Regions from separate parts of the Dehalobacterium formicoaceticum genome, predicted to be linked through region 1. Evidence: riboswitches for the same ligand, from Rfam matches in the RefSeq annotation. Region 1 holds a riboswitch; the other holds the start of a gene.
The links. A riboswitch is a leader RNA that binds a small molecule or an ion and turns the genes downstream of it on or off. The one in region 1 is predicted to bind thiamine pyrophosphate.

Region 1 (16,149 bases):
AGTGCTGTTTTTAAAAGGCTGTCCCCTGCAATGCTCCTGGTGCTCCACCCCGGAATCCCAATGCCGGGCGCCGGAAAAAGGATACGACGCAGGACGCTGCATGGGATGCGGTCGTTGTGTTGCCTCCTGTCCCGCCGGAGCTCTGCATTTAAGTTCAGAGGTATCAAAGGTGTCAAAGGTGTCAGTTGATCAGACCAAATGCAGTCGTTGTTTTCTTTGTGTCGTCAAATGCCCCCATAGGGCCTGGAAGCAATATGGGAGCATTATGACTGTTGAAGAAGTTATTAAAGAAATCTCCAAGGATGAAATTTTCTTTTTCCACTCCGGAGGCGGGGTAACCGTCAGCGGAGGTGAAGCTTTAAGTCAGGTTGATTTTACGGCAGCGGTGCTCAGGGCGTGTGGAAGACGGGGCATTCCTGCCGCCTTGGAAACCAGCTGTTATGCTCCCTGGGGCGAAATGGAAAAGATCCTGCCCTTCCTGCAGAACCTCTATGTAGACTTAAAGCTGATGGATCGTGATCTTCATCAGCAATGGGTGGGTGTGGATAATAGCCTGATTCTGGACAATATCCGGCGCATTGATCAGTCTTCCCATCCCGTGGAAATCATGGTGCGTATTCCTCTGATCCCGGGTCTTAACGATTCTGATGATAATCTGGCAGCAACAGGAGCATTTTGCCGCTCCCTCAAAAAACTTAAAGGGATCGAGATCCTGCCCTATCATCGTTTAGGCAAGGAGACCTACAGCCATTTGGGCCGGGACTACGCTTTCAAGAAGTTGCTGCCTCCCTCACCGGCATGGATTTTGGAGCGGGCCGGATTTCTTGCGGGGCAGAAACCGGGGGTACCGGTATATGTGAACGGAAATGAGGTAGCTTGATGGATAATCATCAATCTTTGTCTGAGATGGCCTATGATAATATTAAGAGAAAAATATTAAATCTGACCTATGCTCCCGGCTCTTTTCTCACGGAAGCGAAGCTGGCAGAAGAACTGAAGACCAGCCGCATGCCGGTGCGTATGGCGGTGCATCGTTTGCAAATCGAGGGCTGGATTGTCGCTGATTTTCGCAAAAAAATGCGCGTCAAGGAAATCACCCGTCAGGATGTCCTGGAGATTTTTCAATTACGCAGTTTATTGGAGGAAAATGCTTTAAAAATGATCTTTGATCAGGAAAAGACCTGGGAGTATGCTCATCGCATTGAGGAGAAAGTAGTGCGGATGAAGGCAGCTCAGCGGGATCCATACGAATGGGAACGGGCAGATACGGAAATGCATATGGAGATTGTCAGCATCTATGGAAATGAGCGCATTAACCGTATTTATCGGGGGAATCAGGATGAATTGATCCGCATTGGCATTAACGCCCAAAAGGAAACAGGCTATGTCAGGGAGGTTCTGGAGGCCCTGTATCAATTTGTGGAAGCGATCCGGGAGGAACGCTTCCTGGAAGCCCTGGATATTTTGCGGCGGGATCACCTGGAAGCTGGTCGGGAAATGGCCCTAAGTAAAATTATGGGGTAATTTAATGCCAATTTAATACTTGAAATTCATTAGGAAACTTGGCTTACGCCAAGCCTCTGGCGACGGCGGAAGCCGTAGTTGCACTTATACTTTCATCATTTACAAACCTATACCTTCTGAAAGTAAAACCAAAGCCTCTGCATGGATAAGTGCCATGCAGAGGCTTTTTATAGAGTAAAACTTTTTTAAAAACGATTTGCTGTCTGCAGGAAACATTCCACATTTTCCATGGAGGAATCCGGCGACAAATCACATCCTGTGGAGAGTCTCCAATTGTCTCTCTCTCCATAGGTATTCAGGAGCGCTGTCGTTTGCTTTTCGATTTCATCGGGTGTGGCTGTGATAAATAAACGGGGGTCAACATTGCCCATGACAAACTTATTCTTGCCCAGGATATCCAGAGCCAGACCCATATCCACATCGCTGCCAAAGTGGAAAGCATCTGCATCCAGCTGGGAGATGGTCTTTAAATGGGGATTAACGGCGCCGCAATTATGATAGATGAGAGAGAAAGTGTCGTCCTGCACGGCTTTGATTATTTTTTGAATATAAGCATTGGAGAATTCCTCCATCATGGCGGGGGAGATCATGCTGGCGGAAGGCTCCGCTAAAATAATTCCCGCGGCACCCACAGATTTATAGGCAGAGATATATTCAATTATATAATCCGTGATGCGGCTTAAAAAATCGTGAATCTGATCCGGGGCTGTCATACAGGTCATCATAATATTTTCGACACCATTCAAAACAGAAGCCAGGGTAAAGGGGCCCGTGACACCGATAATTAAAGGCTTCTCTATCTTGGGCACAGCCAGGCGCACTGCCTCAATCAAGGGGGCGGTGGTCTTATTTTCAATTTGGGGGATTTTTACATCTGCCAGAGCTTGGGGCTCTGTGCATATGGGATCACCTAACCGGGGAAAAGAATCATCTGCTATAGTGCAAGACATACCGAAGGAGGCTCCTTCGCACCAAAGCTCGGTCATACGGATCACGGCATTTACAGGATAGCCGTGGGCTATTTTCGTCAGCACCCGTTCCTGCACCTTACTGTCCGTTAAAAGCTCCGTCATAGAAATTTCCATTTTGGGCGCCATAGGATAAAACAGGCAAGGGCTGGAACCCTTGTGACTTTGTATTTGATCAGTGAAAAAACTCATCTTTTTTCCTCCTATCTTGGTTTAGGAATCAGTCCGGAATTTTATTGAGTGCAACGAAGGCTTACGCAAAGCCTTCGGCTTGGCGTAAGCCAAATTTTCTTTATAATGATAATGATGGGGAATTGCTATTAAAGTAAGACAAATCTTTTTTTCAGTATAACATATTCTGTCAGGTGATTCTATCAAATTTAAGAATATTTTTATCCTTGCCCAGCCTTGATTTTTTCTGAGAAAGCCGCTATACTTTAACCAAACACATGTTCTAGATGTGAGGTGTTTTTCTTGGATCGAGTTATTCTGCATGCGGATCTGAATAATTTTTATGCTTCCGTGGAGTGTCTGTACCGGCCGGAACTCCGGGAAAAGCCGGTAGTGGTGGGCGGGGATCCTACTTTACGGCACGGGATTGTGCTGGCGAAAAATTATCCGGCCAAGAAATTAGGCATTCAAACCGGGGAAGTTTTATGGCAAGCTCGCCGAAAGTGTCCGGATCTAGTGGTGGTGCCCCCCAATTTCAGCCTTTATCTCCGCTTTGCTCGTTTGGCTCGGGAGATCTATTTAACCTATACGGACCAAATCGAACCTTTTGGCATTGATGAAGCCTGGCTGGATGTCACCCACAGTGCCAAACTTTATGGCACGGGCAAGGAAATTGCCGATGAAATCCGGGAGCGTATTAAATTTCAACTGGGGATCACTGCTTCCGTGGGCGTGAGCTACAATAAAATTTTTGCAAAATTAGGCTCGGATATGAAAAAACCGGATGCCACCACGGTGCTTTCCCGGGAAAACTTTCGCAGCCTGGCCTGGCCCCTCCCGGTGTCCGATCTCCTCTATGTAGGGCGCTCCACAGATAAAAAACTAAGGCGGTATATGATTCGTACCATTGGGGATCTGGCCCGGACCAGTCAATATTTTCTTCATTTTCTCCTGGGGAAATGGGGGGATATTTTATGGTCCTTTGCCAACGGGGAGGATATCTCTCCCGTGGCTCCCTTTGGCTATGAAGGTATTATTAAATCCATCGGCAACAGTACCACCACCCCCCGGGACCTGGTGAATAATGAGGATGTGCGCCTGGTGATCTACGTATTGGCGGAAAGCGTGGCTGCCCGGATGCGGTCCCATGGTTTCAGGTGCCGCCGGGTGCAGATTCATGTACGGGATACGGATCTGGCTGTTTTTGAACGCCAGGGAAGACTGGAAAGGCCCACAAACCTGTCCGGGGAAATTGCTCTTTTGGCCTTGGAGCTGTTTGCCAAAAATTATTCCTGGGATAAGCCCTTAAGGAGCATTGGTGTCCGGGGCATGGACTTTGTTCCGGAGGGAGAACCGCTGCAGGTTTCTCTGTTCATCAATGAGGCAGAACGGAAACGCCGGGAGGATCTGGAGCGGACTGTGGATATCCTCCGAAAAAGATTTGGCTATTTCAGTATTCAGCGGGGGATGATGCTGGAGGATCGGAAACTCACCGGCCTCAATCCCAAAGAAGAGCATGTGATTCATCCTGTCGGGTACTTTCATAAATAGGCATGAGCAGATTTCATGATTGGATCAGGGTATGATGTAAGGAGATGATAAAATGACACGGAAGGTTTACGTGGATGTTACAGCCCGTTTCGATAAAGAGGGAGGACTGGTTCCCCAAAGTGTTATCTGGGAAGATGGGCGTCGTTTCGAAATTGACCGGGTGCTGGACGTGCGGCCGGCGGCCAGCTTGAAAGCCGGGGGCTGCGGGATGCGTTACACCTGCTGTATTTGGGGACGGGAAACCTTTTTGTTTTTGGAAGAAGATCGTTGGTTTGTTGAAGGGAAAAAGGATTAAAAAAAGAAACCTAAAGGGAAACCTAAAAGGAAATCTAAAAGGAAGATTAAAAATCAGAATAATAGGGGGTAACCATCATGTGCGGTCGCTATGCCATCATTGATGAGGAAGATCACTTGGAGATGAGAAAGATACTTCAGGAAATTGAAGAGAATTTTGCCGGAACCCCGGAGCAGGAGGCGATGAAGACGGGAGAGATCTTTCCCACCAATGTGGCCCCGGTTCTTCTGCCCAAAGAGGGAGGGGGATCCCAGGCGGTTCCCCTGAAATGGGGGTATCCCCGCTGGAATAGCCCGGGGGTGATCATCAATGCCCGTCAGGAAACAGCGGACACCAAAAAAATGTTCCGTTCCTCTCTGGCCGCCCAACGCTGTGTTATTCCTGCCAGCGGATTTTTTGAATGGAAGGATGTGGGCAAAAAGAAAAAGGACAAATATTTTTTATATTTGCCCCATCAGGAAATTCTCTATATGGCCGGTCTGTACAACCAATTTAAAGACGATAAAACCGGCCGCATGTACCGGGCTTTTGTGATTTTGACTACCGCAGCCAATGCTTCCCTGGTGTCCATTCATGATCGGATGCCGGTGATTCTTGAGGATCAGGATTTGCCCCTATGGCTTTCCACGCATCAGGAGGGAGCCGACTTGCTAAGGGGTATCGGACCCGACTTACGCGCACACATCTGCAACTAGAATTTTCTTTATTTCAGCAATATATAAGGTATGAAGATCCTTGCCCGGATAGTTTTTAGTGAGCAGCCCCTGATCAATAAAAGATCCTTCCAGATATTCCTGGGCAAATAGCTTTTGGCAGATGATGACCAGCTTCGCTTCAGCGAAATAAGGGGTTTCTCCCCAACGGGCCAAAGTTAGCCGGGATTGGGCGATTTTATCCTCATCTCTGCCGGAGACAGTTCCCAGGTAAGATAAGGTTTTACGCATGCTTTCATCGTAAAAAGTCAGAGAAAAGGTATCGGCTCCGTCGATAAACTCCTTGGTATAGCGTTGGGGACGAATGACCACAAAAGCCACATTCTTGGCCCACATCACCCCGAAGCCGCCCCAGCCGGCTGTCATGGTGTTGGCTTTTCCATCCTTTTCTGCCGTTACCAGCATCCAGTCCTTGCCGATCAATTGAAAGGGGCTTTCGTGAAAATCCTCCGGTGCCAGTTCTTTGAAATTAGACATTTTAATTTCCTCTTTTCATTTTATATTTTTTCGATTCATACGCGGACACGCTGCTTAATTAGATCTTTATTATACTACAGTTTTATGAACCAAATGATACCATATACCATGATTTTATCAAATTCCAAGACTCCCACTTCTATAAGTGGGAGCTCCTATTTTCACTTCAGGTGGGGTAGATTCCCCATCTGAAGCCCCGATGTTCAGCTTTAGCTGAATGAGTTCACTTCAAATCACGTTTTACGTTGCTTTTTAGCTTGGGATCAGGTATTTTAAAGAGCCCTGCCATCTTGCAGAATGGGAAAAGTATGTTAAAATATTAAGGCGGGGTGATTCGGTTGTCAATATATCAAGGTTTGGCCCTTATCTATGATCAGTTAATGGAAAGCATTGATTATCAGGAGTGGGCTCAATATATTAAAACATTATCAGAAAAATATAATAAAGAAATTGAAAGTGTTCTGGACATTGCCTGCGGGACCGGGAATACCAGTATTCCACTGGCCCAGATGGGCTGGCGGGTAACAGGGGTGGATCTTTCCTTGCCCATGCTGCAGCATGCCAGAAAAAAAGCTGCTGAGGCAAAAATGGAAATTATTTTTCTCCAACAGGATATTCGAGAACTGGAGCTATCACGGGAATTTGACCTGGTAACCTGTTTTCAGGATGGCTTAAATTATCTGATCAACAAAGAAGAATTAGCGCGCTGTTTTCAGAGTATCAACAAAACATTAAGCGATGACGGAATCTTTATCTTTGATTTGAATCTGGTGGAGAAATATTCCTATAGTGCAAAAGAGGAGATCAGCTTTGTGGATACAGAGGAATTCTCTCTGATTTACGAAATCTATTATTTGGCGGATCAGGAGATTTGGGAAATCAGGGTAACAGGATTCGTAAGAGGAGAAGATCATGATTATGGGAAATTTAAAGAAGTGCATCAGGAAAAGCATCATCATTTAAAGGATGTGGAAGTGATCCTGGGGGAAACCGGATTTAAGGTATTAGACGTGTTCAATGCTTTTTCTTTTGAACCTCCTTCAGAGGCCAGCCGCAGGATCTTTGTGGTGGCACAAAAAACAGAAGGAAGGGTATAGGCGTGCATGTTGTTTTGGTGGAACCGGAAATACCGGCAAATACCGGGAATATCTCCCGCACCTGTGCTGTAACGGGGACCTCTCTCCATTTAGTGAAGCCGCTGGGCTTTTCTGTGGATGATAAACATTTAAAAAGAGCCGGCTTGGATTACTGGGATTATCTGGACATATATTATTATGAGAGTTTTGCTGAGTTAAGGGGTAAATACCCGCAAAACCGCTTTTTCTTTGCCACTACCAAGGCGGATAAAAACTATTCCCAGGTGCAATTTCAGGCAGATGATTTTATCGTCTTCGGCAAGGAAACGGCGGGGCTGCCCATGACTCTTCTAAAGGAAAATTGGGATCATTGTATCCGCATTCCCATGGGCAAACACCTGCGGTCGTTAAATCTCTCTAATTCCGTGGCCATCATCCTTTATGATGCCTTAAGGCAGCAGGGCTTTCCCCAATTAACCTAAAGGGTTCATTACATAAGATAAAATCAAGTAAAGTCGTCTTAATTCATCATTATAAATACTGTTGACATTATGGAATAACTGAGTTAAAATTGAACGTGCTTGGGACATGGCTCAACTTGGGGGGGAGTTGCTGAACCAGCAAATGACTGTTAATGCGCAATAACATTTAAATTACATATATGGAAAATTCCGGGATGTGGCTCAGCTTGGTAGAGCGTTGCGTTCGGGACGCAAAGGTCGCAGGTTCAAATCCTGTCATCCCGACCAAACCAAACATGCACCATCTACTGATAGAGGATTTCTGTCGGCAGATGGTTTTTATTTTGCCCCTAAAGGCTTGAAATTTTATAGCAAACCAAACCCGACATGACTTTCAGTGCCGATTATGTCCTCGGCTTGGGATCGGGAGGTGGGTGTCCATGGGGACGGATTGTGGCGGCTTCTGGGAACATTATAGGAAAATATCTGTAATGCTGATTATGAACCGTCTTTCTTGCTTTTTTAAAAACAGTGCAGTATAATATACTTAAATAAGGGGAGCTTGTATTGCAGGCTGAGAGGAAGTCATTGAACTTCGACCCTGGAACCTGATGCGGATAATGCCGCCGTAGGGAGTCATAGTCTGATTCTTTCGGAGGAGACACCGTATCGGTGTTTCCGTTTTTTATTGCACTTTTTGAAAGGATGTGATGACGGCATTCACGGTGAGGCCGTGACGGACAAGGGGGAGCGCCCTGTGTCTTGTATAACAGCGATGGGAAGCCGTGTTCCGGCGCGAGAGGAGACCAGAAAGTCTCGACCGACCTTTTGGACGAAGTTTGACCATTTCTACTAAAAAGGAAAGCGACGCTGTTATTGCCGTTTTCACTGCATCAATCAAAAAGGAGCTTACATTATGAACAAAGTAAATATTCAAAAGCTGTCGATTGCCGGAATTTTATGTGCGGTAGCTGTTGTTGGCAGTCTACTCGCCGTTCCTGTTTTGGGAAGCAAGTGTGCCCCTGTGCAGCACATGGTGAATATCCTCTGCGCCGTACTGCTCGGCCCCGGCTATGGCTTGGGCGTTGCTTTCAGCGCAAGCCTGATACGGAATTTACTTGGCCTTGGCAGCTTGATGGCTTTCCCCGGCAGCATGTTTGGCGCCCTGCTTTGCGGGTTGATGTATCGTAAAACCAAAAAGCTTTTCCCCACACTGGCCGCGGAGGTATTCGGCACCGCCATTTTGGGCGGCCTCAGCGCCTATCCCCTAGCAGTTTTGTTTTTGGGGCAGGCAGTTGCCGGACTGGTGTTTTACGCATACATTATTCCGTTTTTGATCTCAACCGCAGCCGGTGCGTTCCTGTCCGGCGTTTTAGTCTATTCACTGCAAAAATCCGGTGTTCTGGCGGATATACAGTTTCGCCTTAACGCCAGCTATTTACAACAAGAAAGGCAATTGAATTATGATGAAGGAAATGCTTGAAAATGTTCGGAATCAGTCCCCGCTGATTCATAATATCACCAACTATGTCACCGTCAACGACTGTGCCAACATTCTTTTGGCCTGCGGTGCTTCACCCATCATGGCCGATGATATAGATGAAGTAGAAGAGATCACTTCCATATGCGGCGGCCTTACTATCAATATCGGCACCTTGAATCAGCGCACCATTCCCGCGATGCTTGCCGCCGGGCGAAAATCGAATGAGCTGGGACATCCCGTCGTTCTCGATCCTGTGGGCGCCGGAGCATCTGTCCTTCGCACCAGCACTGCTATGAAGCTGCTCCAAGAGATTCAGTTTGCGGTCATTCGGGGCAATGTCTCCGAAATCAAGGTTCTGACCCAAGGGAATGGAACGACAAAAGGGGTGGATGCGGATGTCTCCGACCGGGTTACGGAAGAAAATCTGGAGCAGGCGGTCACCTTTGTCAAGGCGTTTGCCCAAAAGACCGGCGCAGTAATTGCCATCACCGGAGCCATCGACATTGTTGCTGACCGGAACACAGCCTACTGCATCCGGAACGGCCATGCGGACATGAGCAAGATTACCGGAACCGGCTGTCAGCTTTCCGCCATGGCGGCGGCGTATGTGACGGCCAATCCGGGGCACACGCTGGAGGCAACTGCCGCCGCAGTCTGCACCATGGGTCTTTGCGGAGAAAAGGCAAAGCGGCGTATGACGGAACTGGACGGGAATTCCAGCTATCGAAACTATATCATTGATGCTATTTACAATCTGTCTCCTGATGAGTTGGAAAGAGGTGCGAACTATGAAATGCGATAAAAAAGCAATGCTGCTGTATGCGGTAACGGATCGGGTATGGGTGGGGGAGCGAAGCCTGTATGAGCAGGTGGAAGCTGCCCTGAAAAACGGCGTTACCTGTATCCAGCTCCGAGAAAAAAATTTGGACGAAGATGCCTTTCTTGCAGAGGCTATGGCTCTTTCCAAGCTTTGCAAGCAATACCATGTTCCCTTTATTGTCAACGACAATGTGGATATTGCCATTCAGTGCGGCGCAGACGGCGTCCATGTGGGGCAGGAGGATATGTCCATTTCCGATGTCCGGGCGCGTGTGGGCGATGGCATGATCATCGGCGTTTCCGCGCACACCGTGGATGAAGCTCTGGAGGCAGTGAAAAATGGCGCGGATTATTTGGGCTTAGGCGCTGTGTTCTCTACTTCTACAAAAACGGATGTGAATCAGATGTCCAACGCAACCCTTAAGGCCATCTGCAGCGCCGTCCATGTTCCCACCGTCGCCATCGGCGGCATTTCGGGTAAGAATATCCTGCAACTCTCTGGCAGCGGCGTGGATGGCGTCGCTGTGGTATCGGCTATTTTTGCGGCGGAGGATTCCGGTGCGGCAACCGCCGAACTGTTGGCGCTTGCGCGTGAAATGCTACAGGTTCATTCATAAGTTCTTTGCCATTTTTGGCATGGACAGCAAAAGCCACCGGCTGATTTCATCTTCCACATCAGCCGGTGGCTTATAAAACGTAAGCTCCAACGAACCTTTATCGACTTTTCTCCTCAATCTGCCTTCTGCTTTTGTTTCCCCATTCATCAACCTTTCAGTCTTGCCCAGCCTTTTTTATCTCACCTGTTATTCCGTTTCTTGCTGCTTACCCGGACTTGCGCACCTTCCATGCTTTTTTACTCAGATCTGATGATCTTTTCATTTGGGCACTTCCACTTTGCTTATCTGAAGCAATCAGTTTCTGTTTCCTTTCAAGGGACCTTGAATCTTAAGATTCTTTAGCTGTCTGATCGGTTTTCATGTTTCGTTTCTGCTTCCGGCTCCTGAGGTGTTTCGCCTTAGGTATTCCTTGGAGCTTAATTGAATTATAGCAGAAGCATCTGATAGGGTCAAAGTTCAAATAAAAGAATTTCAAACGAAATTTTCTGCTTTAAAAAGTATATCCTTTTAATTGCTCACAATTTCTTTTATTTCCAGAAAATTTAATATAATAATGTAAACAAAAAATAAAGGCAACCCATCGTTGCTGTATTTCATCGATAAAATGTCAAGTCAACCCCCTCAATCCCGATTTTCTGATCGAATTATTTATATACAAAATTATGCAATAATAAATTGCGAAGGAAACAATTATTAACAGGATTTAATCGAAATATATAAAATATTCAGAACAAATAAATTGTTGATTCAATATATCCGATAACTAATTGCCACAAAGTTTCTGGATAACGATTTCTAAGAATTCTATGCATCAGATGGGGTAAAACTTCACCTGATGCAAGAACTCAGTTAATAATAAGGAATTGTGTTTAAACAATCTATACAACATCAAATTTCATCTTATCTTTATATACTAATTAACTTATGAGGCACGTTTGGCGAAAAGATAAAATTATAAAATACGCGCATGTGATAAAAAATTCTTTGATTAAGATAGGTGATATGTTTATGTATGAAATTGTTGAACCTCGTATTGAGGCCATAAAAAGTGAAATTGAGAGAATATTGTCCCTTGTTGAATTGGAACATAAGGGACAACCAATAAAAGTTGATGGGTTCCGTTTGCGGAATTTAGCCCACTGGCAAACTGGTTGCGCCCAGACCAACATGGAAGCTTTAGGTCCTCTTTCGGGTGTTTGCAATGCCAAGTGTGTTTTCTGCATGGAAAGATCTCTCCCTTTCGAACGGGACTATTCTTTCTTATCATTACCGGAGGCTTTAACCAGGTTACAGTATTTTGATCAGCAAAACAACCGCTGTTTATTCCCCTCAGCTCGTCCTCATATGGAAACATTATTAAACAGGGATGCCATTCGTATCCTTAAAAATGCACGTCAAAAAAACGCTTCGGAATTGTTCATTCTTACTACTAACGTTTCGCTTCTTACCCCTGAGATCATTGAGGAATTGGCAAACCTTAAACCAATACTCCTCAAGCTTTCAATAAATTCTACTACTTCGGAAAACCGTAAATCCCTGATGGGACTCCGGGAGGACTCAGAATTAACTATTAATAGCATGAGTTTGTTAAATAAGTTTAACATCCCCTTTATCGGCAGTATTGTTGTCTGGCCAAAGGTAGATTTCGCTGAACTCAATAAAAGCATTGAGGATATTTGCCTTTATAAACCTTATGGGATTAGAATCAGACTTCCTTTGATCCATAAATTTATGCCCAAACCTCCGACCGCAGATCTTAATGATTTTTGGCAAGGTACATGTGATTATGTTAATTCAATCAAAGGACAATTTAATGTTCCTATTTGGATTGAGCCTGTTCAATACGCGAGAGTCCCGCTGCTGCCAATAGTTGATGGGGTGATCCTTAATTCCCCGGCGCAGGTGGCAGGGATAATGGCCGGCGATATGGTTATGGAGATTAATGACAGGATCCTGCCAACCCGGGTTGATATTAGAAACTTTTTTAGCTCTGGTGCTTTAGATCAGCTTAATAACCTGACAGTAAAGATCAAAAGAGGGGAAAAGCTGCTAACCTTTAACCTGGTTTGCCATCAGTCTTATCCATTTAGCCCGGATTTGGGTCATCCGGGAGAAAGATTCGGCATGCTGTTTTTGCCGGACTTTGACCTGAATTATCTGGACAATATTCTTCGCGTAATCAAAAAGCATGACGCCCGGAAAGTACTGCTCTTTTGCTCTCCATTAACCGCCGGAACTTTAGAAAATGTTATCGATCAGATCCCGGTCTATCGTGATTTTTTTCAGGAAAGGTTTCTATGGATTGATACCTTGGATCATACTTGGATGGAGGGGAATACCCACTTATTGGACAGCCGTTTCGTGGTTGACTATGAAAATGCGCTTTTAGAGTTTTGTGATGGGGTTAACGAAAGACCTGATTTAATACTGATCCCGGATAGTTTTGGCTCTTCCTGGGGCATTGATTTTCAGGGCCGATCTGTTTTCGAGATCGAGACCCGGACAGGCATTCCAGTGGAATTGATTCCCTGGCACTACATTTACGGCAGGGAGGACTAAAAATGAGTGTTGAAGAGAAAAACTACCTGCATCCTTTCATTAGATATTTAAAATCAAGACTGGAGTCACTATTATCACTTGTGCAGTTGGAAGAAGAAGGCCGGGTGATCGAACCTGACAGTTTCGTTCTGAAAAACTTGTCTGACTGGTCATTCGAAAAATATAATAACATTTTTGATAGCCTCGGTTCTCCTTCCGGTTATTGTAATCTGCGCTGTAAATTTTGTTATGAAGCGGGAAATCCTTTGCCTTTTGAGAAGACTTGTTTATCTGTTCAGGAGGCTGCCACACGCATCAATTATTACCGCCGCGATGTTCAAAAAGGGTTGCCTCTTTTTACAACACGGTTGTACAAAGAACCCTTTACCAACAAGGAGCTGCTTCCTATTTTAAGAATGGTTAGAGCGGCCGACAGGGAGGTAGAGATCCAATTAACGACCAATGGCTCTTATTTCAACACGGATATATTGGAACAACTGGCTGAAATGGTGCCGATTAATCTATGTATCTCCCTTAATTCTTCCGACCCGGAGGGGCGAAGGAAGATTATGGGGGATCGGAATAGTGAAAACTCCATCAAGATGATCGAAAAATTCAAGTCATATGATCTGCCCTTTGTGGGAACTATTGTTGCCTGGCCGGATATTGAAAAAAGTGAAATGATCGAGACCATTCGTTATTTGGACCAAAATCTGGCGCGTGCGATTCGGATTACTTTGCCGGGGTATACCCGATATTTTTCTAAAGATATGCTGTTTAATTCACAGGCTGCATGGGATAAGGTCTTATCGGAGGTGTTGCCTTTACGTAACGAAATTAAGACTCCGATATTGGTATTACCCAGCCTTTATCATGCCCAGGCCCTTGTCCCGGAAGTAGCGGGCGTAATCAGGGAGTCTCCGGCAGAGCAGGCTGGTCTGCAATTCGGTGATCTGATTAAATCAATTAACGGAGAAGATGTTTTTACCCGGGTTGCCGCCGGTAAATTGCTGGTTCAATATCATAATAATCCCAGATTGCAGATTACTTTTGAAAGAAATGGCCAATTATTAGGGGCAGAACTGATCGAAAAAGGTACGAAGGAAAGCCGCTATCCCTATCGGCCCATAGGGTATCCTTTATCCCAGGCTTATCCTTTCGGCATTGTGCTGATTGATGATTTTGACCCTGCCTGGCTGCAGGATCTATTGAAACGCATCGCTGATACCAAGGCCAAACACGTCCTGCTGATGACCTCAGCAATCATGGAACCTTTGGTGGCTGCCCTTTTTGAGTCAATACCGGAACTGGAACATTTGCTCGGCGATACCAATCTTTATCTCTGGGTGCCGGAGCATAGATTTTGGGGAGGTAACATCATTCTTGGTGATTTATATACCTGTTCTGATTACTTGCAGGCGATCTATGATTTTCAGCAGAAACAGGGAATAAAGCCTGATCTGATCGTATTGCCCAATTCCTTCAGTCCAAATAAAAATAATGATCTGCTAGGTATTTCTTACAGCAGCATTGAGCTTGTCACCGGAATTCCGGTGATCCTGGCCGACAACACAACAATTACAATCTAAGGGTGATCAAATTTGGAGCATAGCACAGATTTAATAAACAAATATTTGGAAAAGGACAATTTGTTGATCTTGCACTTAACAGACAGATGCAATAACAGGTGCAGGTTTTGTATGGTTGATGAGATTCACGGACAGTTTTCATTTCCTTATGAAACGGCGCTGGAATTGATTGATAAGCTTCCTGCCGGTTCAAAAGTGGATTTGTTTGGAGGGGAACCAACTTTATACCAACATTTTTTCGACCTATTGCAATACATTCAGTCTAAAAGGTTAAAATGCTCCATCGCCACTAACGGCCGGTTGTTTTCCAAAAGAGAATTCACCGATAAAGTTGCGGCTATTACCGGAGGGGAATGTTATATCCGGACCTCGCTGCTCGGTCTTTCCGCTGAAGTTCATGACAGGTTGACCGGAGTAAAGGGAAGTTATGCTGAGTTAATAGCGGGTTTGGATCATATTGTTTCCGCCGCGATGCCTTGTCAGGTTAATATTGTAATCACAACGGATAATCTTAGGGAGCTTTCGGAAATTACCAAACTTGCCATTGATAAAGGTGTGCCGCGCATAAAGTTTGGACTGATTGTTGATGCTCAGTCTTCCCCTGAGCTGGTGCCTACTCTTGATCAAATTCGACCTCAATTGTCAGAAGCGGTGCAAATAGCTGAAAACAATGGTTTAACAGTTACCGTTGAAAAAGCCCCCCTTTGCCTTTTGCCGGAATACATGAACCAATTTTCCAGCGAAAGTGTAATCGGTAAGTGGCCCAGATTTTATGATGACACCGGGGAGTGTGGTGTTTGTGTAGCCAGAAATTGGTGCGACGGTTTAGACCCGCAATACGCTGCGGAATTCGGTACAGCAGGGATCAGGCGGATTGAGAAAATTCCCCGTAAGGTATTGACGCCATTCCCCAATGACCTTAGTAATGGCAATCAGATACGTTTCCTGAAACTAAACCTGTTTGCAATGCCCCAGAAATTCATTGAACATGAACAATGTGAAATGATTATGCTCAATTTGATAGAGCAAACCAGGCAGAAACACGCCCGGATTGCTTTTATCGATAACAATATAGTCCGATAGCAGACCAATAAAAATGAAAGAAGGGATAGCAATGCCGGTAACAAGATTTGGCGGTTCTGAAGAAGAAAGGCTTGTACCTATGGCTAAGGCTCAGGTAGAACTTTTGAGTGCAATGAAAACCAACAGAGCTATTTCAGATGTTATTATGTCGGAAATCAACACAAGATTTGGAACGGTAGATTTGGGTACTAAACTAAATAATCCCGCAGCAATCCATGTTTCATTTTCATGGGGTTAATAGGTAAAGAAAGAATCAACAGCTAAAACTCTAGTAATTAATTAGTTTCCTGAATGCTATCGGATTATATTCCTTTTTTCTATTTTAACATCCCATGGCAAGAAGTTGCCGTAAATAAGTGAGGGATAAAAAATGCAATTTATGAATAAAAAAAATAAAACCGTTTTAACACCTGTTAAAGGTGAGTATTTGATAAAGTTCAAGGAAGGTTATGAGGGAGAAAAACAAGTAAGAAACCTTAGTGAAATAGAAAGATTTAAACATTCAAAATGGGTCCCAAAAGATAATTTGTTAATTTTCACTTTTGATGAACAAGCAGAAAAAACGCATACCATGAGTGAAATATTAGATGAACTTAATGAAGATCAAACAGTAGAAGCGGTCATACCTGTATTCGAAGACGAAGAAGGTTTTAGACGGTTAGTTGTTCCTAACCGCTTGCTTGTCGCCTACCACCCGGGTCTTAAAGATGCGCTGATAGATAAATTGGCCGGCACGTATAGCATAGCCGAGCAAAGCCGTTTTGGAAATTGGCTGATCCTCGAG
Region 2 (16,149 bases), 1.7 Mb from region 1:
GGAAGTAGGATCTCCCGAGGAGGAAGGATACATTCCCCGTGGCATGAGAAAAACCCTTTTTGTCGAAAAAAGAGGTTCCTTACGTGCAGTGGAAATGTTGCTTGCGCGATTAAAAGGTCAGCCTTTTGAAACAGAAATGCCCATGCCTGTTTTTGATGTGGTAGATCCGGCTCCTGCTATCAAAGATTTAAGTAAAGCAACAATTGCTTTATGTACTACCGGAGGTATTGTCCCGGAAGGTAACCCGGACCATATTCAATCCGCTAGTGCCCAAAAATGGGGTAAATATGATGTCGCAGGAAAGGATGCACTTGTTGCTCCTGACTTTTACACCACTCATGGCGGCTTTGACCCGGTTTATGCCAATGAAGATCCCGACCGTGTAGTTCCTTTGGATATTCTAAGAGAATTCGAAAAGGAAGGATACATTGGCAAGGTTTATGAATTCTTCTATACCACTACCGGTACCGGTACAGCTGTAAGCAAGGGTAGAGAATTTGGAACCGAAATTGGTGCTGAATTAAAAGCGGCCGGTGTAGATGGGGTTATACTCACATCCACCTGAGGTACCTGTACTCGTTGCGGAGCAACGATGGTAAAAGAAATCGAAAGATACGGTATTCCGATTGTCCACATGGCAACAATCACGACGATTTCCGAATCAGTAGGGGCCAATAGAATCGTACCCACAATCGCTATTCCCTACCCGGTGGGAAATCCCAATCTCAATGCCGAGGATGAGCATACACTAAGAAGAAGTTTGGTTAAAAAAGCAGTGGATGCTTTGGGCGCCGAAATTACCGGAGCTACAATCTTTGAATAAAATATTTTAAATATGTTCGAAAAAAGCACAACATTTTGTTGTGCTTTTTCACATCTTATAAATCATCAGTTATTTTGCATTCGTATTTCTCTCTGTCAGTCGGCCAATAGGGACATCGTTGCTTTTGGCACTCATTATTGTTTTCATGGTAATGACAAACGATTGGTTCCTTAATCTGAATATCAAGCCTAAGTACTTCATTTATTTGGGGAAGCACGCTTTTTATGGCAGTAAACGAGGTCCTTTTGCAGCAGCGGGGTCCGCCCAATTCTGCCATATCAAGCAAAGCCTGCCCCGTTGCGCGGTTAAGATACCCCCAAGGTTTTCTGGAGAGGGGAGAGCTGTTTGTCATAATGCTCAAAAAAATTCCTAATCCGACCGCTGCTCCACAAGCGCCGTAATAGCCGCAAAAGCCTCCTAAAACATTATGGGCGCGGCTTAAGGCTTCCTCCAGATCACGTTCCAGAATAGTAATGTCACGACCCTGCTTATAGCGGCAGACAGTCAGTAATGCTGCCGGCACGATATAATGATGCACTGGACAATGCATGGGTAATCCATCGATATCCATCAATTGCATTAACAAAGAAATCAAATCCCCATCATTAGTTTCAATGAAATAAGATGTGCAGACATCTGTTACCATCTGGTAATATTTATCATATTCCTTCATATCCATGCCTCTTCTCCCCCCTTTGATTTTTAAAAAGCTATTGAAGTTTCTTCGATCCTGTTTAAATCATTCAGCATATATCTAATAATAGACACAATCTGTTAGTTGATCAAAACCAGAATAGCAGATATTGGATTTATTATCAAGTACCCAAGTTTATTTTATTAAATATCTTATGGAACACCTTTATTTAGCAATGCCAATTATATAAGTTATATAGGAATTATACGGGGATTTTGCATATTCATAGAAATATAAATAAAGAAGTGCTTTTCCATGATAAATCACTTATAATAATAGCTATAAAACAAATAGAATTAGTAGGGAGTTTTAATTATGAAAAAAAACATGTTTCTATTGGCAATTCTCATACTGATGCTCAGTCTCTCTCTGGGCTGCACCGTTAGTATGCCGGAAACTAAGACCGGGACTACCATTATCGATAGTGTCGGACGGGAGGTTGTCATTAAAGAAACCCCGAAAAAAATCGTTTCCATTTCCCCGGCAATCACAGAAATTCTCTTTGCTTTGGGCCTGGATCAGGAAATTATTGCGGTTTCTAATTATTGTGATTACCCGGAAGCCGCTTTGGCAAAGGATAAGGTTGGGGGATTTAAGGATCCCAACGTAGAGCTTATTCTGTCTAAGGATCCTGATCTCGTTTTTGCTTCGGCAGGCGTGCAGGAAGAATTGATTACCAAGATGGAAGAATTAAATCTTCCTGTCGTTGTTTTAGAATCGGCAACCATTCAGCAGGTGCTGGACAATATTGAATTGGCCGGTGAAATCACTGATAAAAATGAAAAAGCCAAGGAAATTGTCGACGATATGACACAAAGAATGGATGAAATTATTACTAAAGTAAAAGATCAGCCGAAACCCAAGGTTTTCTTTGAAGTTTGGGATGATCCCTTAATGTCGGCCGGATCTACCAGCTTTATTCATAATCTTATTGAAACGGCAGGGGGTACGAATGTGGCAGGTGAAACGGATGAAGAATTTTATACTTACAGCATGGAAAAATTACTGGAAACAGATCCGGATATTTATATAATCAATGCACACAGCCATACGCCGGAGGATATTAAAACGAGAAACGGATATGAGGTATTAAGTGCGGTTAAAAATGATCAGGTTTTTACGGTTGATGACAGTCTGATTAGCCGGGCCGGTCCCCGGGTAATTCAAGGATTGGAAGAAATGGCTCAGATTATCCATCCGGAGGTTTTTAAGAATAATTAACCGGATTGCAAAGAATAGTCCCAAAATAGACCAATCATCCTATACTCTGAAGCAAGAAGTTCTTCTTTCGGATTTAGGATGATATCGCATTTATGCTGATTTTTGTAATGACCTTAATGGAGAAATTAAATGAATTTTAAAGAGAAACGAAAACATTGGAAAGCATTATTGATATCTTGCAGTATTGCTTTGGTCTTAATTAGTATTTATACCATAACTATTGGGCCGGCAGAACTTTCCTTCCGAGATGCCATGGGTATCATTCTTGCTAAGATCCCTTTTTTTCAACGTTGGATTAATTTAGAGCAATATTCTCAGGTTCAGCTGACCATAATTTGGTCCCTCAGAGTGCCCCGGGTGATTTTGGCAGGACTGGTGGGGGGTGCCTTAGGTGTGGTGGGGGCTACTTTCCAGGGATTTTTCAAAAACCCGATGGCGGACCCATCTGTCATCGGTGTATCTTCCGGGGCAGCTCTGGGTGCAACCTTGGCTATTGTAACCGGCATGGGAAGCTTCTTAGGTTTTTTACGTATTCCGTTTTTTAGTTTCTGCGGTGCACTGCTTACGACTTTTCTTGTTTACACTCTGGGTAGAGTAGGTAATAAGGTGGTTGTCTCCACCTTACTTTTGGCAGGGGTTGCCCTCAGTTCTTTTTTACAAGCCATGATCTCATTTCTCATGGTTATGAATGCAGAAAAAATGGAAAAGGTTTATTTTTGGTTGTTAGGAAGTTTTGCTAACAGAAATTGGGAGCACGTGCTGATTGCCGCTCCATTAATCATTGTCGGTGTACTCCTCTTAATGCTGTTCTCCAAAGAGCTGAATGCTATGGTTTTCGGAGACAGTACCGCCCATCATTTGGGCATTGATTTAGAAAAAGTAAAAATTATTATTCTGGTACTGGCCTCCCTGACGGCAGCAGGCGCCGTGGCTGTATGCGGGATCATCGGATTTGTTGGGTTAATCATTCCCCATATCGTGCGCATGTTGGTGGGGCCGGATCATCGCATCCTGCTTCCTATGTCCTTTTTTGTCGGGGGGATCTTTATGGTACTTACGGACACGGCTGCCAGAACTCTTTTTGCCCCTATGGAGATCCCCATTGGGGTCATCACAGCCATGTTCGGCGGTCCTTTTTTCATTTATCTATTGAAGAAGAAAAAGGATAGCATTTTTTAGGAGGAATTTTTTGTGACGCATGCGATCGAAGGGAAAGAAATTACCTTTCGTTATGGTACTGAAAATATTTTAGAAAAGATTACCTTTGAAATAGAAAAAGGGAGTTTTGTCAGTATTCTGGGTCCCAATGGTTCAGGCAAATCTACCTTATTAAAAAACATCTCGGCAGAACTGACACCGGATACGGGAGCGGTTTTTTTAGAAAGCCAGGATATTTTTACGATAAAAAGAAAAACTCTGGCGCAGAAGATGGCGGTCGTTCCACAGGATACGGGGGCGGAATTTCCCTTTTCCGTGATGGAGGCGGTACTCATGGGTCGCATGCCTCATCAAAAAAGGTTTCAGGGAGACAGTGAGCATGATCTGGAGGTTGCCAAACACGCTATGGAGCTGACAAATGTTTGGCATCTTAGGGATCGGGCGATCAATGAATTAAGCGGCGGAGAGCGCCAAAGGGTGATTGCAGCCAGGGCTTTGACCCAGGAACCAAAGGTGATCTTATTAGACGAGCCCACCTCTCATTTGGATCTGCAGCATCAGTTGGAATTATTGGAACTGATGGCGGATCTTAATCGTACCAATGGATTAACGGTTATTGCTGTCTTACACGATCTAAATCTTGCGGCTCAGTTCAGTCAAAAAAATATTCTTTTAAGCGAAGGTAAAATTAAGGCCTATGGAGAACCCCATGAAGTGTTAACCGCGGAAATGATACGTGAGATCTATCATGTTGAGGTAGCGGTTTCTACCAATGAGATTACCGGAAGGCTTAATATCGTTCCTCTAAGCAAAATAAGAAAAAAACACAAGCATCAAGAAAATGTAAGAATCCATCTTGTGTGCGGCGGGGGCAGCGGCGTTTATTTAATGGAACAATTGCATCAGTATGGGTATCAGATCAGCTGCGGTGTGTTAAATGTGGGAGATTCTGACTGGAAAAAGGCAGGGGAAATCAATGCGCAAATATCGGAGGAAGTTCCTTTCGCACCCATTTCCCAGGAAGCGCTTCGGACGAATCAAGAGTTGATTGCGGCGGCAGATTTGATTGTTGTCTTACCTGTTCCTTTTGGTGAAGGGAATATTGCCAATCTTGAACAGGTTTTTGATGCCCATCAGCATCAACATAAAAAAGTTATTATTGTGCAGCAAAGTGATTTTAATCGGCAGGATTTTACCGGGGGCAAGGCGGCATGTTTAATTGAACAAATGATTGAAAATGGCGCCCTCAAAGTGGCCAGCATCACGGAGGTTTTGGATCTTATTTGATTTTTCATGATAAGGTCAAATATCTTGCAGATGCTGACAAAAATTATCCTATTGACATTTTATGTTATCTGATTTATGATAAATTAAAAGTAGGCTTTGTAGAAACAAAGTTTCATGATTAAAAGGATTTAAAAGATTTTATTTTAGACAATTGCATATTGATAATTTTAACCATGAAGGTTATTGGCGGGGCGGATCCCAGTCATTTATTTCTTCATGGTTTTTTATTTTTCAGGATTCCGGTTCCTGAGCAGGGCCGGAGATTTGAACTTCCTTCTTATCATGCCGGCAGGAGCACGGCATACCTCCTGCCGGCAATTTCAAAATAAGGTTTAAGGATCTTTCGAATATTCCTGGTTATTTAATTAAATGAATCATGCATCAAAAGAAAATCATAGACTGGGGGATGAAATTCATGTGTGAGGCAAATGCTTATGTCAGACAGGATGGAGTTGAAGAATTGTTTTTGGAAGGTGTGGACAAGGTTGTACCGATGGACAATCAACTGTATTTAGAGAATATTTTCGGTCAGAAAAAAATGATTGCAGGAACGATCAAAGAGCTGTCCTTAGTAGATCATAAAATAATTATTGAGAAGATTTAATGGCTGCGGCGGATATTAAAGATAACCAATACTATAGCTGTCAATGGAAAAGTAAACAGATCAAGCTGTTTACTTTTTTTCTTTCCTGTAAGGGATGCGCAATTTTCTTTTTCCCACATATATTGATTCCGAGAAGTTCTTTGAAGGGGGAATTTTTGTGGCCGGTAATTTAGTGCGCCTGAGTCAATTGCCTTTGGGAAAGGCTGGTAAAATAAAACAGATTACAGCTAAAGGAAGTGTGCGCAGAAGAATGCTGGACCTGGGTATGATTATTAATACTTCGGTTGAGGCTTTGCACAAAAGCCCTTCCGGGGATCCTACAGCCTATTATATTCGGGGAGCTGTCATCGCTCTTAGGGCTGAATTGGCATCAGAAATTTTAGTGGAGCAATATAGCTGAGCTAAAGGAGGGAAAGTCAGGAATGGGCTTAACCAATCAGTCTACGGGTTTGGGCGTCATAAATCATGTGATCGGAAGAGAAAGCTTTAACCACGAACGGGTCGTTGCCTTGGCGGGAAACCCCAATGTGGGAAAAAGCACTGTCTTTAACAGCTTAACCGGATTAAATCAACATACGGGGAACTGGCCCGGTAAAACTGTGGCCAATGCCCAAGGCCGATATGAATACAAAGGTCAATCCTTTATTCTGGTGGACATTCCCGGCACCTATTCTTTAATGTCAAATTCTATGGAAGAAGAGGTGGCCAGGGATTTTGTTTGTTTCGGGAAACCGGACACCACGGTGATTGTCACGGATGCTACTTGTTTGGAACGAAATCTGAATTTAGTTTTGCAAGTTCTAGAGATCACTCCCAAAGTGGTAGTTTGTGTTAATTTAATAGATGAAGCAGCCCGCAAAAAAATTAGCATTAATCTTTCCCGCCTTAAGACTGCTCTAGGTGTCCCGGTTATCGGTACCAATGCCCGAAACAGCGTCGGATTAAATGATTTAATGAAAGCAGTGGATGATGTTGCACAAAACAGGAATATGACCGTGCCCCTTCGCGTTACTTACGATCCTGTGATTGAAGAAAGCATCAGAAGAATTGAGCCCAATGTAAAAAAAGTGGTTGGCGATGAAATTAACAGTCGTTGGGTTTCGATAAAACTATTGGATGGAGAAATAACAATTATTCGTTCCCTGGAAAAATTTCTTGGAATTAAGCTGGATGAAGACCAGGAACTGGCAGAATCATTAGTCCGGACAAAAAAATATTTAAGTGACCAGGGCATTCATGAAGAAAAATTCAGGGATTTAATTGTTTCCAGTCTCGTGCAAAAGGCAGAGGAGATCTGCCAAAATGGGGTGGTGCAATTTGAAAAGCCCAAGGTTAATCAATTTGATCGGAGAATGGATCGTATTTTGCTCTCAAAAATTCTTGGGATTCCCATTATGATCGGATTATTAGCCTTGATATTTTGGTTGACAATTGTGGGGGCAAATTATCCTTCTCAAGTCATATCTTCGCTCCTCTTCGGTGTGGAAGAAAAGCTGACTGTATTTTTTGCGATGGTACACGCACCCGGGTGGCTGCATGATGCCCTTGTTTTGGGGGTATACCGGACATTGGCCTGGGTGGTTTCCGTGATGCTTCCTCCCATGGCAATATTTTTCCCCTTATTTACCCTTTTGGAGGATTCCGGATATTTACCGAGAATCGCCTTTAATCTGGATGGCTTTTTCCAAAGAGCATGTGCCCATGGAAAACAGGCACTTACCATGTGTATGGGCTTTGGCTGTAACGCAGCAGGAATTATTGGCTGCCGCATCATTGATTCGCCCCGGGAAAGGTTAATCGCCATCCTCACTAATAATTTTGTTCCCTGTAACGGGCGTTTTCCCACCTTAATTGCGATATCTTCCATCTTTATCGGTGGTTTGGTGGCAGAGCCTTATCGTTCCCTGGTATCAACCTTGGCGATGGTTGGCGTAATATTGCTGGGAGTAGTGATGACCCTGACGATCTCGAGATTGATATCGAAGACGATCTTAAAAGGTGTTCCCTCTTCCTTTACCTTGGAACTCCCCCCTTATCGCAAACCACAATTGGGACGAATTTTGGTTCGTTCCCTCATGGATAGAACCTTGTTCGTTTTAGGGCGGGCGGTATGTGTGGCAGCACCGGCGGGACTGTTCATCTGGTGTATGGCCAATATCCAGTTGGGAGGCAGCAGTATTTTGAATCAATTTGCCCAGTTTCTACAACCCTTTGCCGCTCTTATCGGTTTAGACGGATATATCTTAATGGCTTTTATTCTGGGGCTGCCTGCCAATGAAATTGTCATCCCCATTATGATTATGAGCTATCTTTCCACTGGCAGCATGTTGGAATTAAGCAGCTTGACGGAACTTCGAGCCCTCTTGATAGATCATGGTTGGACTTGGCTTACAGGGGTATGTGTGATGCTGTTTAGCTTGATGCATTATCCCTGTGGTACCACTCTTTGGACAATTAAGAAAGAAACTAAGAGCTGGAAATGGACTTTGCTGGCTTTTATGATACCTACGGTCACGGGTATTCTGATCTGTTTTATCGTGGCACAGGCAGCACGTCTCCTTTTTTTCTGATCAGTTCCCTTCCCTCAAAATTAATTAGGGTAAACAGGGGACGGTTCTTTGTTTTGAACATGTGTTCAAAACAAAGAACCGTCCCCTGTTTACCCCCTGGATCAGACAAAGAAAAATTTGTCTGATGCCAGGAATTTTTGTTAAAAATGTTAAAAATATATGCAACTAAATTTTTTAATAATATTGCTATATTTTGGTTAGTATGATAATATAAATAATGCAATGAGAATGAGTCTTATTCAAATTCAGAAGAGGAGAAGAGAATGAAGAGAAAAATTGCAGGTATGTTGCTGATTGTTACCTTGCTGATCTTGACCGGATGTGCCGGCGGAAATGAGGGAACTCCGGTTCAATCGAATCAGGATGAGGAAGGGACACCTCTTAAGATCGTTACTTCTTTCTATCCTATGTATATCATGGCTTTAAATATTACAGATGGGATCCCCGGGGTCGAGGTAGTTAATTTAACCGAGCCCACGACAGGCTGTCTTCATGATTATCAGCTCACTCCCGGTGATATGGTGAATCTGCAGGATGCTCAGATTATGATTGTAAATGGGGCAGGAATGGAATCTTTTCTCGATAAGATCACAGAAAATTCCTCGAATATGAAAATGATTGATGCCAGTAAAGGGCTGGAACTATTACAGAATGAAACGGATGGTGAGAGTAATCCTCATTTATGGGTGAGTATCTCAGGAGCCATTAGTCAAACAAAAAATATTGGGCAACAGCTGGCAGAATCAGACCCTGATCGGGCTGCTTTATATCTTGCCAATACGGAAACCTATATAGAAAAATTGGAACAGCTTAGAACCAAAATGCATCAAACGATCGATCCTTTGGACAATCGTGATATCGTGACCTTTCATGAAGCTTTTCCCTATTTCGCTCGCGAGTTTGACTTAAATATCCAGGCTGTGATTCAGCGGGAGCCAGGATCTGAACCCTCCCCAGGAGAATTAACAGATACGATTCAAGTAGTCAAAGCATCGGGAGTCAAGGTTCTTTTTGCGGAACCCCAATACGGTGATACAGCTGCGGAAACCATTGCCCGGGAAACCGGCGCCCAGCTTTATTATTTAGATCCCGCAGTTACCGGTCCTGCCGATAAGGATGCTTATCTTCAGATTATGGAAGATAATTTACAGGTGTTAGGTGAGGCTTTACAATAATGAATGATTGCTGTTATCCTTCCCTGGCAGCGACCTGTGCTCATTGCGGTCTGTGCTGTACGAAGGTTAATAACCTGTCCGTTGCGAAAGGGAAAAAGACTATTATCCATGACATTTGTTTACATATCCATTGTGGAGAACTGACCGCAATTATCGGACCTAATGGGGGAGGAAAAAGCACCTTCTTAAAGGCAATCATTGGGGAACTTGCTTTTAAAGGGGAAATTACCTTTCTATCCCGCGGGGAAAAAAATCGACGCAGACCTTTAGTTGGCTATGTCCCACAAAGGGGAGAATTTGATCCCGGATCCCCGGTAAGTGTGGAGGATTTATTTTTAAGTCGCTATCTAAGAAAACCTTTATGGATTTTTTCCTCTTCTCAGGAACGGGAAAAAACTTTAAAATCCCTCTCAATAGTAGAAGCAGAGCACTTGATTGACCGGAGATTGGGGGAACTGTCGGGAGGAGAAGTGCAAAGGGTGCTTTTGGCTCTTGCCATGGAACCGGTACCTGAGCTCCTCCTTTTGGATGAACCGGTATCCGGAGTGGATTATAGTGGCCGTAAATTGTTTTATAAGTTGGTCTCCGATTTCAGGAAGCAATACGACCTTTCTATTTTGATGGTTTCTCATGATATTGAGTTAATGGGGAATTTTGCAGACCGGATGGTTTTTTTAGACAAAACCATTCTTTGTCAGGGCACGCCGGACGAGGTTTTAGAAAATGAACTGGTGATTCAGTCCTTCGGCCTTAAGTCATTAGAAAAAAACCATCAGCTTTCCTTGAGATAAGCACCTGAAAGGAGAAGTTTTTTTGGAAATATGGTATGCTTTTGGTGAAAAACTACTGCCTTTTTCCTGGGCAGAACATCATTTTATGCTCAATGCTTTACTGGCTGTGTTGATCGTGACCCCTTTATTTGGCATGTTGGGCACCATGGTTGTGAATAATCATATGGCCTTTTTTTCTGATACCATTGGCCATTCCGCGTTAACAGGGATAGGAATTGGGGTTATTCTGGGACTTCATCAGCCTTTGGGAGCCATGGTTCTTTTTGCAATTTTTATGGCCGTGGCCGTTTCTTTTGTCAAAGAGCTTACGATGACTTCCACGGATACAGTTATTGGTGTGTTTTCAGCTGTCGCCGTGGCATTAGGGATCGTAATTCTCTCCCGGGGAGGCGGCTTTAACAAATATTCCGGTTATCTAATCGGTGATATCCTGAGTATCACGCCGGAAGACATCTTCTTGATTTTCATGATCACCGTTCTTTTTATTGGATATTGGTATTATTCCTTTAATTCCCTTGTTCTGCTAACCGTCCATCCTTCTTTGGCCCGGAGCAGAGGTGTTAATGCACGCCGGACAGAGATGGTATTTACCGTTGCTTTGGCGGTCATCGTGACCGTATCGATTCAATGGCTGGGCATTATGATTATTAATTCTCTTTTGGTACTTCCGGCGGCATCGTCACGGAATTTCTCGCGAAATATCAGACAATATCATTTGCTAACGATAATCATTTCTTTGGTAAGTGGGATTACAGGTCTGATTCTGTCTTTTTATTGGGACACTGCCTCTGGGGCAACCATAGTCCTGGTGGCCGCATTTTTCTTTATCATCAGTTTTATCAAGAAACAAGTTTACGGATAAAGTGAAACTTTTATCAATAGGGGTCATACGGTGGGTAGTGCGTGATAAACAAAGGGAAAAAGGAAAAAGGAGGGAGATCCATGGATCGAGAGGACTTGATTTCCCGGGAATTTTTAGCCCGGGGATATAAGGTTACGAAGCAGCGCCGAGCGATTCTTTCCGTGTTAGACAAATCTGAGCATCCTTTAACAGCTGAAGATATTTATTTACGCATCCGGGCGGAAAACAATGTGTCCAGCCTGGCGACGGTTTATCGAAATCTTAAAACCCTGGTGGATACCGGTTATGTGGTGAAAGCCGGCCTCTTTGAGGATAAGGTGCGGTACCGTTTGCAGAATGATCCCCATACCCATAATCTAATCTGTCTGGGCTGTAAGAAAGTTATTCCTTTGTCTACTTGTCCCTTAAATTGTTTAGGAGAAACATTAGGAGAAAAAGAGGGTTTTACCGTGACCGGGCATAAAATGGAACTATATGGTTATTGTTTTGAATGTGAACATAAAGGAGACCAAATTAATCGGAAGTGAATTGACAGCTGTAAATCTATATGATAATCTAAAGTTAAAAGAGCAAGGGAGCTTCTAGAAGAGGCTGAGAGGAAGATAATCATCTTCGACCTTACCTGATGTGGATAATGCCAACGTAGGGATGCAAATATATCTTTAGATAAAAAGGGATATGCCTATGAGGCGTATCCCTTTTCCGTCCTGATGAAGGTAATTCCCTTGTCTGAAAGAAATGGGAGTGAAGAAATTGACAGCGAATCAAAAAGACATATCGGTTTCGAAACGATTATATGAAAGCGTCCAGGAGATCTGGGAATCATATCATCAGCATTCCTTTGTCCAAGGTATTGGCAAGGGAGATTTGGCTATGGATCGTTTCCGTTTTTACATGCTGCAGGATTATTTATATCTATATGACTATGCCAAGGTTTTTGCATTAGGGGTAGTAAAAGCCAAAGATCCCAACCTGATGCGCTTTTTTGCCGATAATGTGGATCAGATTCTCAATGGGGAGATGAAGATCCATCAAAGTTATATGAATCGTCTCGGCATTACCCAGGATGAGGTGGCCAATGCCCGGAAATCTCCGGCTAATGATTCCTATACCAATTATATGTTGTCCATTGGTTTCCAGGGAGATGTGGCTGAAATAACCGCTGCCATTCTTTCTTGTTCATGGAGTTATCAAGAAATAGGCAGCCGCATTGTGTCAGCCCATCCCCAATCCCTGACCCATGATTTTTATGGAGAATGGGTTCAAGGATATACCTCTAAAGAATATGTTGACACTAATGATGCCCTATTAGTCATGATGGATTCCTTAGCCAGAGATTATTCTGAGGATCAAATCCAAAATTTGATGACCATCTTTGTTAATTGCAGCCTCTATGAAAGGATGTTCTGGGATATGGCCTGGAATATGGAGTATTAAAATGTTGGATTTTCATAAAGTTAGCTATCAATATCCCACTGAGAATGTGGATATTATCGAAGAATTGTCCTTTCACGTTGCGAGGGGAGAATTTGCTTCCCTGATTGGGGTTAGCGGCTGCGGAAAGAGCACCATCTTTCGCCTGATTACTCAGTTGCTTCACCCTAAGTCAGGAACCATTGATGTAGGAGGAAAAAACATCATCGGACAGAAAAGTTATGTAGGTTACATGCCTCAAAAGGATCTTCTTTTTCCATGGAGAACCATTGGACAAAACCTGGAGCTGCCTATGGAATTAAAGGGATTAAGCAGAACTGAAAGGGAGAGGAGACGAAATGAGGTTTTAGAGGAGATCGGATTGAAAGGTTATGGCAATAAGTATCCCAAGGAATTGTCAGGAGGGATGCGTCAGCGCGTCGCTTTCGGCCGTACGATCTTAACAGATTCTGAATTGATGCTCTTGGACGAGCCTTTCAGCGCTCTTGACTTTTTAACGAAACTGGAAATGCAGGAATGGCTTTTAACTGAATGGCAGCAGCTTCAAAAAACCATTCTGTTTATCACTCACGATATTGAAGAGGCGATCTTCCTGTCCCAAACGATTTTTGTCGTGGGGCACACGCCCATTCATACTTTGGAGAGGATTCAGGTACCCCTACCCAAGATGCGTACCCGTGCCTGTTTGAATAAACCGGAGATCGCAGCATTGAAAAATGATCTTCTGGAGATGTTGAGAAGGCAGGTGGTTTCCTGATGAAAACACAAAAAGGGAACCTCCTGGCGGTATGTTTTGTCTTTCTTCTTTTCATCCTTTGGCAAATTGTTGCTATGAAGGTCAATGCTGCCTATATCATCCCCACGCCGATTGAGGTTTTGGAGAAAACTTGGGAGCTGAGAGAAATTCTCTTTGGTGTCCATTTGCCGGCCACCATGCTGGTTACCTTGTTAGGGATTTTCATTTCTTTAATTTTAGGTCTGGCCTTGGCTATTGTCATGGATGCCAATTCCATAGTGGAAAAGGCCTTATACCCGGTGATTATCGCTTCCCAAACCATACCCACCCCTGCGATTGCTCCCCTCTTTGTGCTCTGGTTTGGTTACGGTATCTGGAGCAAGGTTTTGGTGACGGTATTGATCACTTTTTTCCCCATTACTATAACTGTTTTTGATGGTTTAAAATCTTCCAAAACTGAAATGGAGGAATTGCTTTATACCTATGGGGCCGGTAAGCGAGAAATATTTATGAAATTAAAGATACCGACTGCCATACCTGCATTTTTCTCGGCTCTGAAAATGGCCATTCCTCTAAGTATTATCGGGGCGGCCATTGGAGAATGGCTGGGTGCCAAAAGCGGTCTGGGTTATTTCAGCCGCCGCATGATGACCCAGCTGGACGGAGCGGGTGTCTTTGCTCCTATTATCCTGCTCTCCCTTGTGGCGATGGCCATTGTAGGATTGGTGACTCTGTTGGAGAAGGCAGTAGTTCGTTGGCATAAAGAAATTTGAAATTCAACCTGATTAACCTAAGGCAATGCCTAAATTTATAGTTTAAAACAATAGATAGAAATATTATGCGGAGGAGTAAAAAATGAAAAAGATAGTTCTTTTGTTGATCGTATTGATTTTGATCTTATCAGCTGTCGGTTGCAGCACAGGCAATTCCAGCCGGGAAAAAGATGAACAGCTAAGGGAAATAGATGTTGTTCTGGACTGGTATCCCAATGCTTTGCATACTTTCTTATATGTAGCTATGGATAAAGGGTATTTTGCCGAGGAAGGATTAAAGGTGAATGTTCAATTTCCTGCCAACACCAATGATGCTTTATCCTTGGTGGCGGCCAATCAGGCAGAAATAGGTTTGTATTATTTACAGGACATAATCATGGCACGGGCCAATCAAAATGTACCCGTGCGATCCATCGGTGCCGTAGTACAATCTCCTTTGAATATTGTTCTTTCTCTTAAAGAACAAGGCATTACTTCTCCCAAGGATTTAGTCGGCAAAACCGTTGGCTATGCCGGAACGGAATTAAGTGAGGCCCTGATTAAAAGTATCATGAATCATGTTGGCGCCGATTATAATGATGTGACTATGATTGACGTTGGGTTTGATCTCATGTCTTCCATGACCACAAAAAATGTGGATGCTACTATTGGCTGCTTGGTGAATCATGAGGTACCCCAGTTAGAAGAGGAAGGATTTGAAGTAAACTGGTTTATGCTGGATGAATATGGTGTGCCTGCTTATTATGAATCAGTCTTTCTTGCCAGCGATGAAACCATAGCTAAGGACAGTGAAATGCTGGCTTCCTTTATGCGCGCTTGCAAAAAAGGTTTCCGGGATATGCAGGATCATCCCGAGGAATCCTTGGAGATCCTGATGAAGCACCAAAATGAAGAGAATTTTCCTTTGTCGGAAACAGTGGAAAGAAAGAGTTTGGAAACCCTTCTCCCTTTGATGGCATCGGCAGACGCTCCTTTTTTATCCCAATCAGAAACAGTATGGCAGAACAATATCGAATGGTTGAAGCAAGAAGGATTGATTGACAGAAGGATTCAGGTGTCGGATGTAATGGCTGAGATTGAGTGAACCCCACAATTTTTTTCAGATTTTAGCAGGAACTTTTGTTCTTTTCACGTATTTATAATGTAGTGGAGCAACTTGATTCCAAAGCCCCTCTTGAGGGGCTAAATGGGATGTTGCTGACAAAGCCTTTAACGGTTGCTAAGCATTAGATGTAAAGGAATAACATCTAATGCTTGGAGTTCTGTTTATCAAGAGGTGATCAAAAATGTTGATTCGTGAACAGACTGAAGGTTGGGAAATCAAACACTTGTCTTCTTATGCACAAAAAAGTAAAACGACACTTGGCCGGAATACCCCGGAGGAGGAATGCCAGATACGCACTGCCTACCAAAGGGATCGTGATAGAATTATTCATTCCAAAGCATTTCGCCGTCTGAAGTTAAAGACTCAGGTTTTCATCGCTCCTGAAGGAGATCATTTTCGTACCCGTCTCACCCATACCTTGGAGGTGGCGCAAATTGCCCGCACCGTAGCCCGGGCACTACGTTTAAATGAGGATCTGACAGAAGCCATTGCATTGGGTCATGACTTGGGCCATACGCCTTTTGGTCATGCGGGGGAAGAAGCTTTGGATGAGATGATGAAGGATGGTTTTCGCCATAATTATCAAAGCTTGCGCATCGTAGAAAAGCTTGAAGGGGGAAAAGGACTGAATCTTACCTGGGAAGTAAGAGACGGGATCTTAAATCATACCGGGCCCATGAAACCGGCCACTCTGGAAGGCCAGGTAGTTAAAATCGCTGATCGCATTGCTTATATTAATCATGATATTGATGATGCCATCCAGGGGAAAATTATTACCAAAAACGATTTGCCTTTCAACTGCCTTAAGGTATTAGGTTCCCGTCACAGTGAAAGAATTAATGCGATGGTAAAGGATTTGATCAAATGCAACATCAGTCGGGGGGAGATTGGGATGAGCAGTGAGATTAAGTCCGCT

Region 2: it holds a riboswitch for thiamine pyrophosphate, as region 1 does, so the genes downstream of both, tenA (thiaminase II) here and thiW (energy coupling factor transporter S component ThiW) in region 1, are expected to answer to the same signal.

Annotation. Positions count from the first base shown of each region.
Region 1 is NZ_CP022121.1:3,332,083-3,348,231, reverse strand. Features, by position in the region: gene CEQ75_RS16270 (glycyl-radical enzyme activating protein) at 1-880, shown strand, start outside; gene CEQ75_RS16265 (GntR family transcriptional regulator) at 880-1,524, shown strand; gene CEQ75_RS16260 (uroporphyrinogen decarboxylase family protein) at 1,710-2,684, opposite strand; gene dinB (DNA polymerase IV) at 2,967-4,214, shown strand; gene CEQ75_RS16250 (hypothetical protein) at 4,267-4,509, shown strand; gene CEQ75_RS16245 (SOS response-associated peptidase) at 4,587-5,204, shown strand; gene CEQ75_RS16240 (flavin reductase) at 5,181-5,699, opposite strand; gene CEQ75_RS16235 (class I SAM-dependent DNA methyltransferase) at 6,038-6,796, shown strand; gene trmL (tRNA (uridine(34)/cytosine(34)/5-carboxymethylaminomethyluridine(34)-2'-O)-methyltransferase TrmL) at 6,799-7,257, shown strand; tRNA gene CEQ75_RS16225 (tRNA-Pro) at 7,448-7,524, shown strand; TPP riboswitch at 7,781-7,889, shown strand; gene thiW (energy coupling factor transporter S component ThiW) at 8,153-8,719, shown strand; gene thiM (hydroxyethylthiazole kinase) at 8,700-9,521, shown strand; gene thiE (thiamine phosphate synthase) at 9,508-10,155, shown strand; gene CEQ75_RS16205 (radical SAM protein) at 11,164-12,714, shown strand; gene CEQ75_RS16200 (radical SAM protein) at 12,717-14,282, shown strand; gene CEQ75_RS16195 (radical SAM protein) at 14,295-15,365, shown strand; gene CEQ75_RS16190 (hypothetical protein) at 15,379-15,603, shown strand; gene CEQ75_RS16185 (S8 family peptidase) at 15,736-16,149, shown strand, end outside.
Region 2 is NZ_CP022121.1:1,295,605-1,311,753, forward strand. Features, by position in the region: gene CEQ75_RS06370 (glycine/betaine/sarcosine/D-proline family reductase selenoprotein B) at 1-823, shown strand, start outside; gene CEQ75_RS06375 (DUF5714 domain-containing protein) at 879-1,502, opposite strand; gene CEQ75_RS06380 (ABC transporter substrate-binding protein) at 1,833-2,738, shown strand; gene CEQ75_RS06385 (FecCD family ABC transporter permease) at 2,868-3,917, shown strand; gene CEQ75_RS06390 (heme ABC transporter ATP-binding protein) at 3,930-5,183, shown strand; gene CEQ75_RS06395 (CooT family nickel-binding protein) at 5,599-5,787, shown strand; gene CEQ75_RS06400 (FeoA family protein) at 5,945-6,187, shown strand; gene feoB (ferrous iron transport protein B) at 6,210-8,357, shown strand; gene CEQ75_RS06410 (metal ABC transporter substrate-binding protein) at 8,621-9,532, shown strand; gene CEQ75_RS06415 (metal ABC transporter ATP-binding protein) at 9,532-10,323, shown strand; gene CEQ75_RS06420 (metal ABC transporter permease) at 10,346-11,185, shown strand; gene CEQ75_RS06425 (Fur family transcriptional regulator) at 11,266-11,712, shown strand; TPP riboswitch at 11,747-11,852, shown strand; gene tenA (thiaminase II) at 11,939-12,622, shown strand; gene CEQ75_RS06435 (ABC transporter ATP-binding protein) at 12,624-13,376, shown strand; gene CEQ75_RS06440 (ABC transporter permease) at 13,376-14,128, shown strand; gene CEQ75_RS06445 (ABC transporter substrate-binding protein) at 14,211-15,212, shown strand; gene CEQ75_RS06450 (deoxyguanosinetriphosphate triphosphohydrolase) at 15,415-16,149, shown strand, end outside.